DNA from 2 places in the Mesorhizobium sp. B2-4-6 genome. Region 1 is predicted to be linked to the other one. Evidence: riboswitches for the same ligand, from Rfam matches in the RefSeq annotation. Region 1 holds a riboswitch; the other holds the start of a gene.
What was found. A riboswitch is a leader RNA that binds a small molecule or an ion and turns the genes downstream of it on or off. The one in region 1 is predicted to bind S-adenosylmethionine.

Region 1 (7,115 bases):
CGGCCCGGCCGGCGCGCGCGAGCAGTGGCGCGCCGGCGGCATCCTGGCGCAATTCCTGCCGCAATCGCCGGAGCGCATGCGCGTCCCCGATATTTCCGGTGGCGACGGCGATCCGCGTGACGTCGCGGACCACCCGGCCGACAATTCCTGGCAGGAGTTGCTGGCGCTGCTCGGCACGATCGAGCCGACCGAGTTGATCGACCCGACGGTGGGCGCCGAGCGGTTGCTCTATCGGCTGTTCCACGAACACGGCGTGCGCGTCTTCCGCGGCGTGCCTGTCGCCGACCAGTGCTCCTGCTCGCGCGACAAGATCCGCGGCATTCTCGAAGGCTTTTCGGCCGAGGAGATCAAGGACTCGACCGAAGACGGCGGCATCCATGTCGCCTGCGAGTTCTGCTCGACGCAATACGACTTCGACCCCGCCGAATTCGTGAAGTAGGAACCTTTCCTTCTCCCCGTTTCACGGGGAGAAGGTGTCACGAAATGACGGATGAGGGGCGGCGCCAACCTCGAAGAAGATTACGCCGGCACCTCAAGGCTTTCGTCGAGCTCGAAGGCAATCTCGAGAAGTCGGCGCTGTCCCTCATTGCCCTGCCGGGCATTTCTCCTCGTGAACGGGGAGAAAGACGCTGTCGCTTAATTCACCGTGCGCCTTGTCCCCGGCATATCGAGCGAGAAAGCCGGAATGGCGATATCGAACGTCTCGCCGCGGCCGTTGCGCATCGTGTAATGGCCGACCATGATGCCCGACGGCGTCGAGAGCGGGCAGCCCGAGGTGTACTGGTAGCTGTCGCCGGGATTGAGTTCCGGCTGGTCGCCGACGACGCCAGCGCCGCGCACCTCCTCGACCCGGCCCCGACCATCGGTGATGTGCCAGTAGCGCGACACAAGCTGCACGAACTCGTCGGAGCGGTTGTCGATCGTCACCTGATAGCCCCAGACATAGCGGTTCTCGGATGGATCGGAGCGGTCCTCCAGAAAGAAGGGCCTGACCAGCACTTCGATGTTGCGCGTCACTGCGCGATACATGGGCCACTCCGGTTGCCGCTGCGGAATATATGTCACGCTCCGCTCTTGTTAGACGTAGCGCCGACCATCCTGCCAGCCTTGTAAGCGCAGGTGCCGAAAAACAATGTCATTTAAGTGACACATGACAATGTTGGTGTGCACAAACCGTGCCGGGCGACTCGGACGCTGTGTAACTGATGAAACGGCCGCGTGCGGCCCAGGGCAATTCCAGGAAAAGTGTGAGCGGTTTTCCGTCCGGAATTGCGTAAAAACAGGGAGATAGAGTGGTTCGCCGCTTCCGTGAAACGGTGAAACTCTCTATCAGGAGTGACCAGATCTCGATGGAACTGACTCTCGCAGCCGGCCTGGCTTCGTCAGCCCTTCTTTTCTCCAATCTCGCCAGCATCCTGCTCGCCTCGTCGCGGCTGAAGCGGCGGCATATCATTGCGCCGCCGGCCGCCGCGCAGCCGGTCTCGATCATCGTTCCGTCGCGCGGCGTCGAGCCGTTCACGCAGGAGACCTTGCAGCGCGCCTTCTCGCTCGATTGGCCGCGCTACGAGCTGATCTTCTGCGTCGCGCATGCCGAAGACCCGGTGGTCAAGCTGATCGATGCCGCGATCGCGCGCTATCCGAAGGTGCCGGCGCGGCTCCTGATCGGTGACGACCGCGTCAGCGCCAATCCCAAGCTCAACAACTGCATAAAGGGCTGGCAGGCTGCGCGGCACGATTGGGTGGTCCTCGCCGATTCCAACGTGCTGATGCCGAGGGACTATGTCCAGCACCTGATGGCGGCATGGCGCCCGGATACCGGCCTCGTCTGCTCGACGCCGGTCGGCTCGCGGCCGGACAGGTTTTGGGCCGAAGTCGAATGCGCTTTCCTCAACACGCTGCAGGCGCGCTGGCAGTATGCCGGCGAGGCGCTTGGGCTCGGCTTCGCCCAAGGCAAGAGCATGCTGTGGAACAAGCCGATGCTCGATGCCAATGGCGGTATCCAGGCTTTGGCCGCCGAGATCGCCGAGGACGCGGCCGCCACCAAGCTGGTCAACAGCCTGGGCCTGCGCGTCAATCTCGTCGCTTCGCCTTTCGAGCAGCCGCTCGGCCAGCGCCGGCTCGCCGAGATATGGTCACGCCAGGCGCGCTGGGCGCGGCTGCGCCGCGTCACCTTCCCGCTGTTCTTCGCGCCGGAGATCCTGACCGGCGCCGCGATGCCGCTGCTTCTCGCGCTGATTTCGGCCGCAACGGCCGGCGTCAGCCTGCCGACCACGGCGCTCTGCGTGCTCGCGGCCGCCTATCTGCCGGAATGCCTGCTTGCCTGGGCAAAAGGCTGGTACCTGTCGCCGCGCAGCGTCACCGCGATGCTCACGCGCGACGCGATGCTTCCGGCCATCTGGGTGCGCGCCTGGTTCGGCGGCGCCGTCGAATGGCGCGGCAATGCCATGACCATCCGCACCAAGGCGATGACCGAACTGGAGGAGCTTGCCTGAAGTCCTGTGTAGCGACGGTCGCCGCTACAGGTCTTATTTGGCCGCCTTCAGCGCCTGCTCGATGTCCTCCAGCAGATCGTCGGCGTCCTCCAGGCCGACGGAGAGCCTGAGCGTGCCCGGCCCGATGCCGAGTTCGGCCCGCGCGTCGTCGCTCAGGTTCTTGTGCGTGGTCGTCGCCGGATGGGTGATCAGGCTCTTGGCGTCGCCGAGATTGTTCGAGATCAGCACGATGTCGAGCGCGTTCTGCAAGGCGAAGGCCGCCTGCTTGCCGCCCTTGACGTCGAGGCAGATCAGCGTCGAGCCACCCGACATCTGCTTCTTGACGATATCGGCCTGCGGGTGGTCGGCCCGGCCCGGATAGATGACGCGGGCGATCTCCGATCGGCCGGCGAGGAAATCCGCGATCTTGCCGGCGCTCTCGGTCTGCTGGCGCACGCGCAGCGGCAGCGTCTCCAGGCCTTTCAACAGCGTCCAGGCGTTGAAGGGCGACAGGCTGGGGCCGGTGTGGCGGAAATAGTCGTGCAGGTTCTCGTCGATCCATTTCTTGTCGGACAGGATGACGCCGCCAAGGCAACGGCCCTGGCCGTCTATGTGCTTGGTCGCCGAATAGACGACAATATGGGCGCCGAGCTGCAGCGGCTTCTGCTGCAGCGGCGTGGCGAAGACATTGTCGACGATCACGCGCGCGCCGATCGAATTGGCGAGCTTGGCAACCGCGGCGATGTCGACCACTTCCAGCGTCGGATTGGTCGGGCTTTCGAGGAAAAACAGCTTGGTGTTCGGCCTTATCGCCTTTTCCCAATTGGCGATGTCGGTGCCGTCGACCAGCGTCGCCTGGATGCCGTAGCGCGGCGCCAGCGTCTCGACCACCCAGCGACAGGAGCCGAACAGGGCGCGCGCCGCAACGATATGGTCGCCGGCCTTGGCGCTGCACAGCAACGCGGCTGAGACGGCCGCCATGCCGGAAGCGGTAGCGCGGGCATCCTCGGCGCCTTCGAGCGCGCACATGCGCTTTTCGAACATGTCGACCGTCGGGTTGGCGTAGCGCGAATAGATGAAACCGGGCTCCTCGCCCTTGAAGCGGGCTTCCGCGGCTTGCGCCGTCTCGTAGACATAGCCCTGGGTGAGGTACATCGCCTCGGATGTCTCGCCGAAGCCGGAACGCAGCGTTCCGGCATGCACGAGTGCCGTCTGAGGTTTCCAGTTGCGCTTCTTGGTGCTCATAGCCCTGCTTCCAGACACAAAAAAACCGGCCGCGAAGTCGCAACCGGTCCATATAGCCTTGCGGCTCGACGGTCCTTTAGCGACTTGTTTAACGTGGCTGCAAGCCGACCGGCCAAATCACCACGGGATAACGACCCTTTAGACCCGCGCCGCGCTTGCGTCAATTGCCGGCTTCATTAAGAGGTTTGTACCAGCAGAGCGGAGTAAGACTTTGCGGCAGACAGGCATTCTTCCCGACCAGGATATTTCCGCGCTGTTCCAGTCCGGCGCGCTGAAGTCGCCGCGCGCGCTGGACACCAACCAGATCCAGCCGGCCAGCCTTGACCTGAGGCTCGGCGACACGGCCTTCCGCGTGCGCGCCTCCTTCCTGCCCGGCCCCGATCATCGGGTAGCCGACAAGCTCGAGCGGCTGAAGTTGCATGAATTCAGCCTCGCCGAGGGCGCGGTGCTGGAGACGGGTTGCGTCTACATCGTGCCGCTGCTCGAAAGCCTGGCGCTGCCCTCGAATGTGTCCGCTTCCGCCAATCCCAAGAGCTCGACCGGGCGGCTCGACATCTTCACCCGGGTGATGACCGATCGCGGCCACGAGTTCGACAAGATCGCCGCCGGCTATCACGGGCCGCTCTATCTCGAAGTCAGCCCGCGCACCTTCCCGATCGTCGTGCGGGCCGGCTCGCGGTTGTCGCAGATCCGTTTTCGCACCGGCAACGCGGTGCTGTCGGAGAGCGAGCTGCGCGACCTTCACCGCGCCGAGATGCTGGTCGCCACCGAGCCGCCCAATATTTCAGGCGGCGGCATCGCGCTCTCCATCGACCTCGACGGCGACAAGGACGGCCTTGTCGGCTACCGCGGCAAGCACCACACCGGCCTCGTCGATGTCGACAAGCGCGCCGCGCAGGATGTCGTCGATTTCTGGGAGCCGATCTACAAGAGCGGCGCCGGCGAACTCGTGCTCGACCCCGACGAATTCTACATACTGGTCAGCCGCGAAGCCGTGCATGTGCCGCCGCTCTATGCCGCCGAGATGACGCCTTTCGATCCGCTGGTCGGTGAATTCCGCGTCCACTATGCCGGCTTCTTCGACCCGGGCTTCGGCCACTCCGCCGCCGGCGGCAGCGGCAGCCGGGCGGTGCTGGAAGTGCGCAGCCACGAAGTGCCGTTCATCCTCGATCACGGCCAGATCGTCGGCCGCCTCATCTACGAGCACATGCTGCAGCGGCCGCAGGCGCTTTACGGCAGCGACCTCGGCTCGAACTACCAGGCGCAGGGCCTGAAGCTCTCCAAGCATTTTCGCGCCGCGCGCTAGTCTAAGGTCTGAGCTGCTGATCTCCCCTTGGGGGAGATCACGCTCTCACAACGCCTTCACCGCCACCTTGACCGGCTTTTCGATCTCCAGCGGATTGCGCAGCGGCAGGCCGAAATCCGGCGCCTCGATCTCGAACATATCGCCGGCCTCGGTCCTGATGCCGTCGGCAAACGACAGCGTCGCCGTGCCGAACATGTGCACATGCACGTCGCCCGGCTGGCGGAAGGCCGAATATTTGAAATGGTGATGCTCGAGATTGGCGATGGTGTGCGACATGTTCGCTTCGCCCGACAGGAACGGCTTCTCCCAAAGCAGCTTGCCGTCGCGCCAGATGCGCGATGCGCCGCGGATGTCGGCCGGCAGGTCGCCGATCAGGATCTCGGGGCCGAACGAGGCGTTGCGCAGCTTGGAATGGGCAAGGAACAGGTAGTTCACCCGCTCCGTCACGTGGTCGGAAAACTCGTTCGACAGCGTGAAGCCGACGCGGAACGGCGCGCCGTCATCGCCGATGACATAGATGCCTGCGATCTCCGGCTCCTCGCCGCCGTCCTGCGCGAAAGCCGGCGACATCAGGGGCGCGCCGGGGGCCACCGCCATCGTGCCGTTGCCTTTGTAGAACCATTCCGGCTGCACGCCGACCTGTCCCTTGGCCGGCTTGCCGCCTTCCAGCCCCATGCGGAACATCTTCATGGAATCGGTGAGGTCCTCCTCGCCGCCCTCGCTGAGCTTCTTGTGCATGGAATCGCGCGTCGCCGCGGAGCCGAGATGCGTCAGGCCCGTGCCGGTGAGATGCAGATGCGCGGGATCGGGGTGGTTGATCGGCGAGACCAGCCTGCCCCTCTTGTAGGCGGCATCGAGATCGACCGTCTCGCCATAGCCCTTGCGCTCGATCAGCGCTTCGAGCCCGGTGCCAGTGCGCGCGGCCTCCATCGCCAGCGAATAGACGCTGCGCGCGCCGTTGATGATCCTGGTCTTGCCGCCGCCGTTGCGGGCGACGACGCGGATCGTCTCGGCGTCGTCGAGGATCTGGGAGATCAGCATGTTGAAATCCTCTCTCATTTTTGCCGGCCGCCCGCGGGCAAGCCTTGACTGGCGCGGCGCGGAGCAATCCCCGCCACGGTTGAAACTCTTCGTCCGGATTGCGTTCGCGAGCCTGGTCCTTGCTGGGCCCTTGGCGCCGACGGGTTGCCGGCAGCTTCGCGATCTGAAACCCGTATGCCTCCTTAAATCCGCTTCCGGCCTTCAGGCCTTGTTCTTGTTGTAGACGTCGAAGATCACGGCGCCGAGCAGCACCAGGCCCTTGACCACCTGCTGCCAGTCGACATTGACGCCCATGATCGACATGCCGTTGTTCATCACGCCCATGATGAAGCCGCCGACGACGGCGCCGATCACCTGTCCGACGCCGCCCATCGCCGAGGCGCCGCCGATGAAGACAGCCGCGATGACGTCGAGCTCGCTGCCGAGACCCGCCGCCGGCACCGCCTGGCCGAGGCGCGCCGCGATGATCAGGCCGCCCAGCGCCGAAAGCACGCCCATGTTGATGAAGACCAGCAGCGTCAGCCTCTCGGTATTGATGCCCGAAAGCTGCGCGGCCTTGGCGTTGCCGCCCATGGCGTAGATGCGGCGGCCGATGGTCATGCGCTTGGTGACGAAGACGAACAGCGAGATCAGCACGCCCATCACCAGCAGCACGACCGGCAGGCCCCTGTAGCTCGCGAACTGGAAGACCAGGAACAGCGCCAGCGCGCTGCCGACCAGCGTCTTGACGACGAATAGCGGGAAGGGCTCCGCCTCATAGCCATGCCGCTCGCGCTTGCGCCGCGTCCTGAAGCCGAAATAGGCGTAGGCGAGCACCGCGACCAGGCCCAGCACGATTGTCGTCATGTGCAGCGTCAAGCCGCTGCCGACGATGGTCTTGCCGGCGGCATTCACCGTCGGCGGGATCAGCGTCAGCGGGCCGATCACGTCCGGGATGAAGCCCGAGCTCAGTGCCTTGAAGCTGTCCGGCAGCGGGCCGACCGAGGAGCCTCCGCCAAGCAGCGCCTGGCAGATGCCGCGGAAGATCAGCATGCCCGCCAATGTCACGATGA
Region 2 (7,115 bases), on a different contig from region 1:
TTCCACCGCGCGCACAACCTGACTGCGCCGGTTGTGGGTCGGCGTGATCACTGAGATCAGCGGAACCGTGTCGGTCGGCATCTGATTTCCGCTATGTCCGGGCATTGAAGTCGCTGATTGAATTTGCCGCCGCTCGCTCTGCATGCCCGTCCCAGGATATATGTGTTGAAGCTACAGAAAACGGCCGCCGCTGTCACGTCGATGTGTCTTGACGGAGGCCTGTTTTTTGCCCGTCGCGGTTTAAAGGCAACACTGTTCGCTGCGATCTTGATTGACGGCGTTGAGCATCCGCAGCCGGTAAGCAGCGTCAGCCCCGCCTCAACAAAAACACCGCCTGCTGGCCGAAGAAATTCCAGAACCACCAGGGCATTGACAGGCCGATCTTCTGGCCGTTGGCGTCGAGCGCGGTTGCTCTCTCGACGGTCGCACCGAGTTCCTCGCACAGGTTGACGAAGTCGCGGATGGTGCAGAAGTGGATGTTGGGCGTGTCGTACCAGGAGTAGGGCAGGTCCTTGGTGACCGGCATCCTGCCCTTGATCAGCAGCGAAAAGCGCACGCGCCAGTGGCCGAAATTGGGGAAGGAGACGATGGCCCGGTTGCCGATCCGAAGCAGCTCGTCGAGCACGACCTTCGGGTTGCGCGTCGCCTGCAGCGTCTGCGACAGCACGACGAAGTCGAAGCCCTTGTCGGCGTAGAATTTCAGATCCGTGTCCGCGTCGCCCTGGATAACCGATAGCCCGCGCGCCACGCATTCATTGACGCCGCGCTGCGACAGTTCCAGCCCGCGGCCGTCGACCTGCTTGGTATCCTGCAGGAGCTCCAGAAGCACGCCGTCGCCCGAGCCGACATCGAGGACGCGCGAATTGGCCGGGATGAGATCGGTGACGACCTCGAGGTCGACACGCTGGGCGCGATTGACGCTCATGGCCTTGCCTCCTGCATGACGCGCGATCGCGCTCCGAAAAGTCCGCAACTTTCTGCGTTCGCTGACCTTCGGTTCGGGGTCACAGGCTGAGCCCCCTGGCGCGGGCGGCAGAGGCGATGAAGCCGTTGATGGCCGCGAACAGCTCCGGCTCGTCGAGCAGGAAGGCGTCGTGGCCGCGATCGGTCTCGATCTCGACGAAGGAGACGGAAGCGCCCGCCGCGTTCAAGGCATGCACGATCGACCGGCTCTCCTCGGTCGGGAACAGCCAGTCGCTGGTGAAGGAGACCAGGCAAAAGCGCGTCTTGGTGCCGGCGAAGGCGTCGGCGAGGCGCCCGCCGTGATCGGCGGCAAGGTCGAAATAGTCCATCGCGCGGGTCAGATAGAGGTAGGAGTTGGCGTCGAAGCGGTCGACGAAGGTCATGCCCTGGTGGCGTAGATAGCTTTCGATCTGGAAATCGGCGTCGAAGCCGAAGGTCAGCGCCTCGCGGTCCTGCAGATTGCGGCCGAACTTGCGGTGGAGCGCTGCTTCCGAAAGGTAGGTGATGTGAGCGGCCATGCGCGCGACGGCAAGCCCCTTTTCCGGCCGCTTGCCGAAATCGAGATATTTGCCGCCGTGCCACTCCGGATCGGCCATGACGGCCTGTCGGCCGACTTCATGGAACGCGATGTTCTGCGAGGAATGGCGGGCGCCGCTGGCGATCGGCAGGGCGCAGAACACACGCTCGGAATGGCTCGCCGCCCATTCCAGAACCTGCATGCCGCCCATCGAGCCGCCAAGCACGCAAAACAGCTTTTCGATGCCGAAATGATCGACCAGCATCGCCTGCGCGCGCACCATGTCGCGGATGGTGATGATCGGCAGGTCGAGCCCGTAAGGCTTGCCGGTGGCAGGGTTGGTCGAGGCCGGGCCGGTCGAGCCGAGGCAGCCGCCGATGACGTTTGCGCAGATGACGAAGAAGCGGTTGGTGTCGATGATCTTGCCTGGGCCGATCAGCACTTCCCACCAGCCCGGCTTGCCGGTCACCGGATTGGTGTTGGCGACGTGCTGGTCGCCCGTCAGCGCGTGGCAGACGAGGATGGCGTTGGAGCGCGCGTCGTTGAGCGTGCCGTAGGTCTGGTAGGCGATCTGGAAAGGCGAAAGGATGGTGCCGGCGTCGAGCTTCAGCGGCTTGTCGGGGCCGAACTGCAGCACCGGGCTCGACGGATGGTCGGCCTCGTCCTTGGTCCTTGCAACGCGCTGAGCGGCCATGTCCATCCTCATCCTGTCCCGCATCGGTCTCGTCCCGACGCGGTGTCCGGCCGGCAGCGGACAACAAAAAACCGGCATTGCCGTCGCAAAGCCGGTTACAGGTTGCAAACGGCCCTTTAGCGAGTTGTTTAACGTGGCTGCAAGCCGACCGGCCAAATCACCACGGAAGTCTGGCAGTTCTTCTAGGACCAGTGCCGCTCTTCGTCAACGGGTAGCCTCCTCGCGGCGCTCCAGTCGGTTCACAGCACCCAAGCAGGCCATTTCCTGCCAAGCCAACACATGGCCTGCCTATCCTGCCGCAGTTTCTTTCCGGAAAGCCGTGTGACGCCTTCGCGGAATCTGTTCAGCGCTTCGACGCAACACCCAGTTCGCTGCGCCGCCAGGCCGAAGGCGAAATGCCAACGGATCGCCGGAATTCGCGGCCGAAATGATAGACGTCGCAAAAGCCGCACGTCTCGGCAATCTCCGCGATCGGCTGGTCGTCCTGCACGAGCAGCGACTGCGCGTGCATCAACCGCTCGCGCATCAGCCACTGGTGCGGGCTGGTGCGAAGATAGCGCTGAAACATCCGCCGGGTCTGCGACGGCCCGAGCCCGGTGACGGCTGACAGGGCCGACGCGTTCCACGCAAAGCCGAGCGCTCCGCGCATCGCTTCGATACCGGAAGCGAGCGGTTTCGGCAGGTCGTCACTATCGGGGCCCGCCAACGCGCGATCGATCAGGAGCAGGAATTCGGCAACCAATTGCGAAAGGCGCAGGTCAAGGCTGGCGTCGCGGCGGCGCAGCGCGGCAAACAGGCGCTCGAACCATGGGACCGGAGTCGCTCCCTCGGCGAAGCTGGCGCGCGGCGTGCCCTCTCCGAACAGCTTGCGCCGCAGGATGGCGGGCTCCGGCCCGTCCAGCCTGAACCAAAGTACCGTCCAAGGATCCCGGGGATCAGCGGAATGGACGTGCGGCGCCTCGTTCGCCATCCAGACCAGTTGACCAGCACCGACATCTATCCTTTGCCCAAGCGTTTCGACATAGCCGGCGCCCGCAAGGCAATAGAGGATGTCCTGTCCCGCATAGATGGCGCGTTCTATCCGGTAATCCGGCCCGGCGGCGACTTTTCCGGCGCGCAGCACGCTGAATGCGGCGCGGGTCCAGGCCGGGGCTGGCACATAGTGGAAACTCTCAATTACGGACGTTCTTTTTTGCATGCGCGTTTTATACAAAAAATACGTTCCCTTTGTCCATTTTGTTCCCCGGCGGAGGGGCTAAATTCTCCTCAAGAGCCTGGGAATTCCGGCCGGAAGCCGATCGGGACCGGGCCTTCAAAAAGGTTCAGGGGCGCCCGTGCCGCATCGCGGGACGCCTTGGGATTCTAGGGAGAATACCGATGCTTGCCATGACCAGACATGAAGCCGAGCTTTACGCGCGCGACGGCTACATCATTCGCCGTGGCCTGCTGGGCGCCGGCGAAGTCGCCAACTTCCGCGACCACGCCCGCAAGCAGCTCGAGGAGGAGCAGAGCAAGGGCGGCGTGATGTCCAAGGGCGACAAGGAAGGCAAGACCACGCTGCTGAAGATGTGGACCAAGGCCGAGGACGACAAATACGGCCTGCTGGCCCGCGACGAGCGCATGGTCGATCTGGCCGAGGACGCCGTCGGCAAGCCGATCTACCTCTACAGCCACAAGATGACGATGAAGCAGCCCAACGAAGGCGGCGCATGGGAATGGCACCAGGACTTCGGCTACTGGTACAATTACGGCTGCCTGGCACCGGAAATGATGAGCATCTACGTCGCGCTCGACAAGGCGACCCGCGAAAACGGCTGCCTTCAGGTGCTCAAGGGCACGCACAAGCTCGGCCGCCTCAATCATATCCGCGAGAACGAGCAGACCAATGTCGAGCATGAGCACCTGGAAGCTGCCCTGAAGCGCTTCGAGCACATCTATGTCGAGATGGAGGCGGGCGACGCCCTGGTCTTCGACGGCAACCTGCTGCACCGTTCGGACGCGAACCGCTCGGACACGTATCGTTGGGGCTATATCTGCTCCTACAACGCGGTCGAGAACGCGCCCTTCAAGAAGGTGCGCGAATACGGCAACTACGAACAATTGCGCAAGGTGCCTGCCGGTTCTTTCCAGCAGGCTTAATGAGCAAGCACGACCGGGTAGAAGCCCGGCCTTGAGGACATCGAACCAGGCTTGGGCCCAGGCCGCGGATCGATGGGGAGATGAAGAACAGCGACGGACGGCTGCAGCCGTAGCGCCGCCGTCGAGGGAGGAATGGGATGGCCGATACGGTCAGGAGCGGCGCGCGCGCGGCAGCCGCAGGCCGGTTTGAATTGTCGCGACTCTTGCGGGTCCGTGAGGCTGGCGTGTTCATCGCGCTGGTCGCGATCTGCTTGTTCCTGACCTTCGCGACAGACACCTTCCTCACGTCGCTGAACCTCTTGAACATAGGCCGACAGGTTTCGCTCCTCGGGATCATGGCGGTCGGCATGACGTTCGTGCTGATCTCCGGCGAGGTGGATCTGTCCGTCGGATCGACCTACGCCTTTTCCGGGCTTGCCACCGGCATGCTGATCATCGCTGGCTGGGGGGTGTTGCCGGCGCTCGCGGTCGGCCTCTTCGCCGGCGCCGTCATCGGCGTCGTCAACGGTATCCTGTCCACCTACGGCCGCCTGCCCTCGCTCATCGCCACGCTCGGCATGCTCAGCATCGTCCGCGGCGCCGCGCTCATCCTGACCAACGGCCAGCCCGTCACCGTCAACGCGCGCAACGGCGCGCTTCCCGACGTTCTCGACACCTTCAACTTCATGGGTCAGGGCTATCTGTTCAGCATCATTCCGATGCAGCTCGTGCTCTTCGCCATCATCGCCGTGCTGGCATGGCTGGTGCTTTCCTATTCGAACTTCGGCTTCCGGGTGTATGCCGTGGGCGGCAGCGCCAAAGCGGCGCGCGTGTCGGGCATTTCCGTCAACACCGTGAAGATCTGGGCCTTCGTGCTGATGGGGCTGCTCGCCGCCTTCGCCGGCATCCTCAGCCTCGCCTTTCTGCCCAGCGGGCAGGCCGGCCGCACCGGCCTCGGGCTGGAGCTCGACGTCATTGCCGCGACCATCGTCGGCGGCGCCTCGCTGTCGGGCGGCGAAGGCACCATCCTTGGAACCATACTCGGCGTGCTGATCATCGGCGTGATGCGCAACGGCCTTGTTCTGATGGGCGTGTCGCCCTTCGTGCAGGAGCTGATGATCGGCCTCGTCATCATCATCGCCGTCGGCATCGACAAATGGACAACGCGCCGCGCGGCCTAGAACCGGATTCAGGTTTCAGGCCGCATCAACCCGAATTCTGAATCCGGTTCTAAATCAGAGAGATAGAGCATGATGTCGTCCGAAAACCGCTGCACACTTTTCGGCATCACGCTCTGAGGGCAATCAAGCCAAACAGAAAAGGGAGGACTATCCATGAAAATCAGACATGTCATTCTCGCGGCGGCGCTCAGCCTGCTTCCCGCGCTCGCGCATGCCGAGGCCAAGCTCGCCGATTTCTCGCTCGCCGATCGCATCAAGGCCAAGATCGCCGCAGGCCAGCCGCTCGACATCTACGTCTCCTACCATGACGTCTCGAACGAGTTCGCGCCGTTCATGAAGGCCGGCGTCCAGCGTGCGGCGACCGAGGACAAGGTCAGCGCGCAGTTCATCGGCCCGGTCGGCGCCGATGCCGATGGCCAGATCAGCGAGATCGAGACGCTGATGGGCAAGATGGACGGCCTGGCGATTTCATCGGTGTCGACCGACGCGCTGGCACCGCTGATCGACAAGGTGATCGCCGCCGGTATCCCGGTCGTCACCTTCAACACCGACAATCCCGAAAGCAAGCGCCTGGCTTTCGCCGGGCAGGATCTCGTGCAGTCGGGCCGTGAGGCCGGCAAACTGATGGCCAAGGTTCTCGGCGGCAAGGGCAAGGTGATGATCACCACCATCGACGCCGCCGCCCAGTGGTCGCTCGACCGTGAAAAAGGCGCGCGCGAGGCGCTGAAGGCCGAGCCCGGCATCGAGGTGGTCAGCACGCTGAACACCGGCACCGATCCGCAGAAGATCTATTCGGCGATCGAGAACGCCATGCTGGCGAACTCCTCGATCTCCGGCGTCCTGTCGCTGGAATGCTGTTCCACTCCCGCCGCCGGCACCTGGGTCGAGCGCAACAAGGCGGCCGACAAGGTGAAGGTGGTCGGCTTCGACCTGCTCGACCAGACCGTGCAACTCGTGCAGAGCGGCGACGTGCAGGCCACGATCGACCAGGCTCCGGAAAAGCAAGGCTTCGCCGCGGTCGACCTCCTCGTCCAGTTCCTCAAGGGCCAGACGATCGAGAACCTCGACACCGGCGTCGGCGTCTACACCAAGGAGAACATTGCCGAGGTGGCCAAGAAGTAACAATGCCAGCGTGACAGGCCGGCGGGCCGCAGGTTCCGCCGGCCCGTCGAGCCAGCTCGATGACGGCCGCCCCCTCCCTCGCAAACATCGTCGAGATCGCCGGCGTAACCAAGCGGTTTCCCGGCGTGCTCGCGCTTGACCGTATTTCCGTCGGCTTCCGGGCCGGCGAGGTTCACGCCGTGATCGGCGAGAACGGCGCCGGCAAGTCGACGCTGATGAACATCCTGGCCGGGGACCTGCGCCCCGATGGCGGCAAGCTTCTGGTAGAGGGCAGGGACGTGAAACTCTCCTCCCCGCTCGACAGCCGCGCCCACGGCATCACTGTCGTCTATCAGGAGTTGGCGCTCTGCCCGACGATGAGCGTGGCCGAAAACATCATGATGTCGGACATGGCGGCGCGCTCTGCCGTTTCGCTGCTGCCGCGGGACATGATGCGGCGGGAGGCGCGCGATGCGCTTACCCGGCTCGGCATGGGCGGCCTCGACCCCGACACCAAGGTCGGCCGCCTCTCGGTCGCCGA

Region 2: it holds a riboswitch for S-adenosylmethionine, as region 1 does, so the genes downstream of both, FJ957_RS23165 (homoserine O-acetyltransferase) here and FJ957_RS18945 (O-succinylhomoserine sulfhydrylase) in region 1, are expected to answer to the same signal.

The regions. Positions count from the first base shown of each region.
Region 1 is NZ_VFVI01000007.1:154,039-161,153, forward strand. Features, by position in the region: gene FJ957_RS18930 (Hsp33 family molecular chaperone) at 1-439, shown strand, start outside; gene apaG (Co2+/Mg2+ efflux protein ApaG) at 637-1,029, opposite strand; gene FJ957_RS18940 (ceramide glucosyltransferase) at 1,350-2,492, shown strand; gene FJ957_RS18945 (O-succinylhomoserine sulfhydrylase) at 2,526-3,716, opposite strand; SAM riboswitch at 3,773-3,850, opposite strand; gene FJ957_RS18950 (2'-deoxycytidine 5'-triphosphate deaminase) at 3,928-5,022, shown strand; gene araD1 (AraD1 family protein) at 5,068-6,063, opposite strand; gene mmsB (multiple monosaccharide ABC transporter permease) at 6,265-7,115, opposite strand, start outside.
Region 2 is NZ_VFVI01000010.1:135,109-142,223, forward strand. Features, by position in the region: gene FJ957_RS23155 (glycosyltransferase family A protein) at 1-81, opposite strand, end outside; gene metW (methionine biosynthesis protein MetW) at 308-925, opposite strand; gene FJ957_RS23165 (homoserine O-acetyltransferase) at 1,005-2,174, opposite strand; SAM riboswitch at 2,271-2,348, opposite strand; gene FJ957_RS23170 (AraC family transcriptional regulator) at 2,518-3,372, opposite strand; gene FJ957_RS23175 (phytanoyl-CoA dioxygenase family protein) at 3,561-4,313, shown strand; gene FJ957_RS23180 (ABC transporter permease) at 4,451-5,473, shown strand; gene FJ957_RS23185 (sugar ABC transporter substrate-binding protein) at 5,627-6,595, shown strand; gene FJ957_RS23190 (sugar ABC transporter ATP-binding protein) at 6,655-7,115, shown strand, end outside.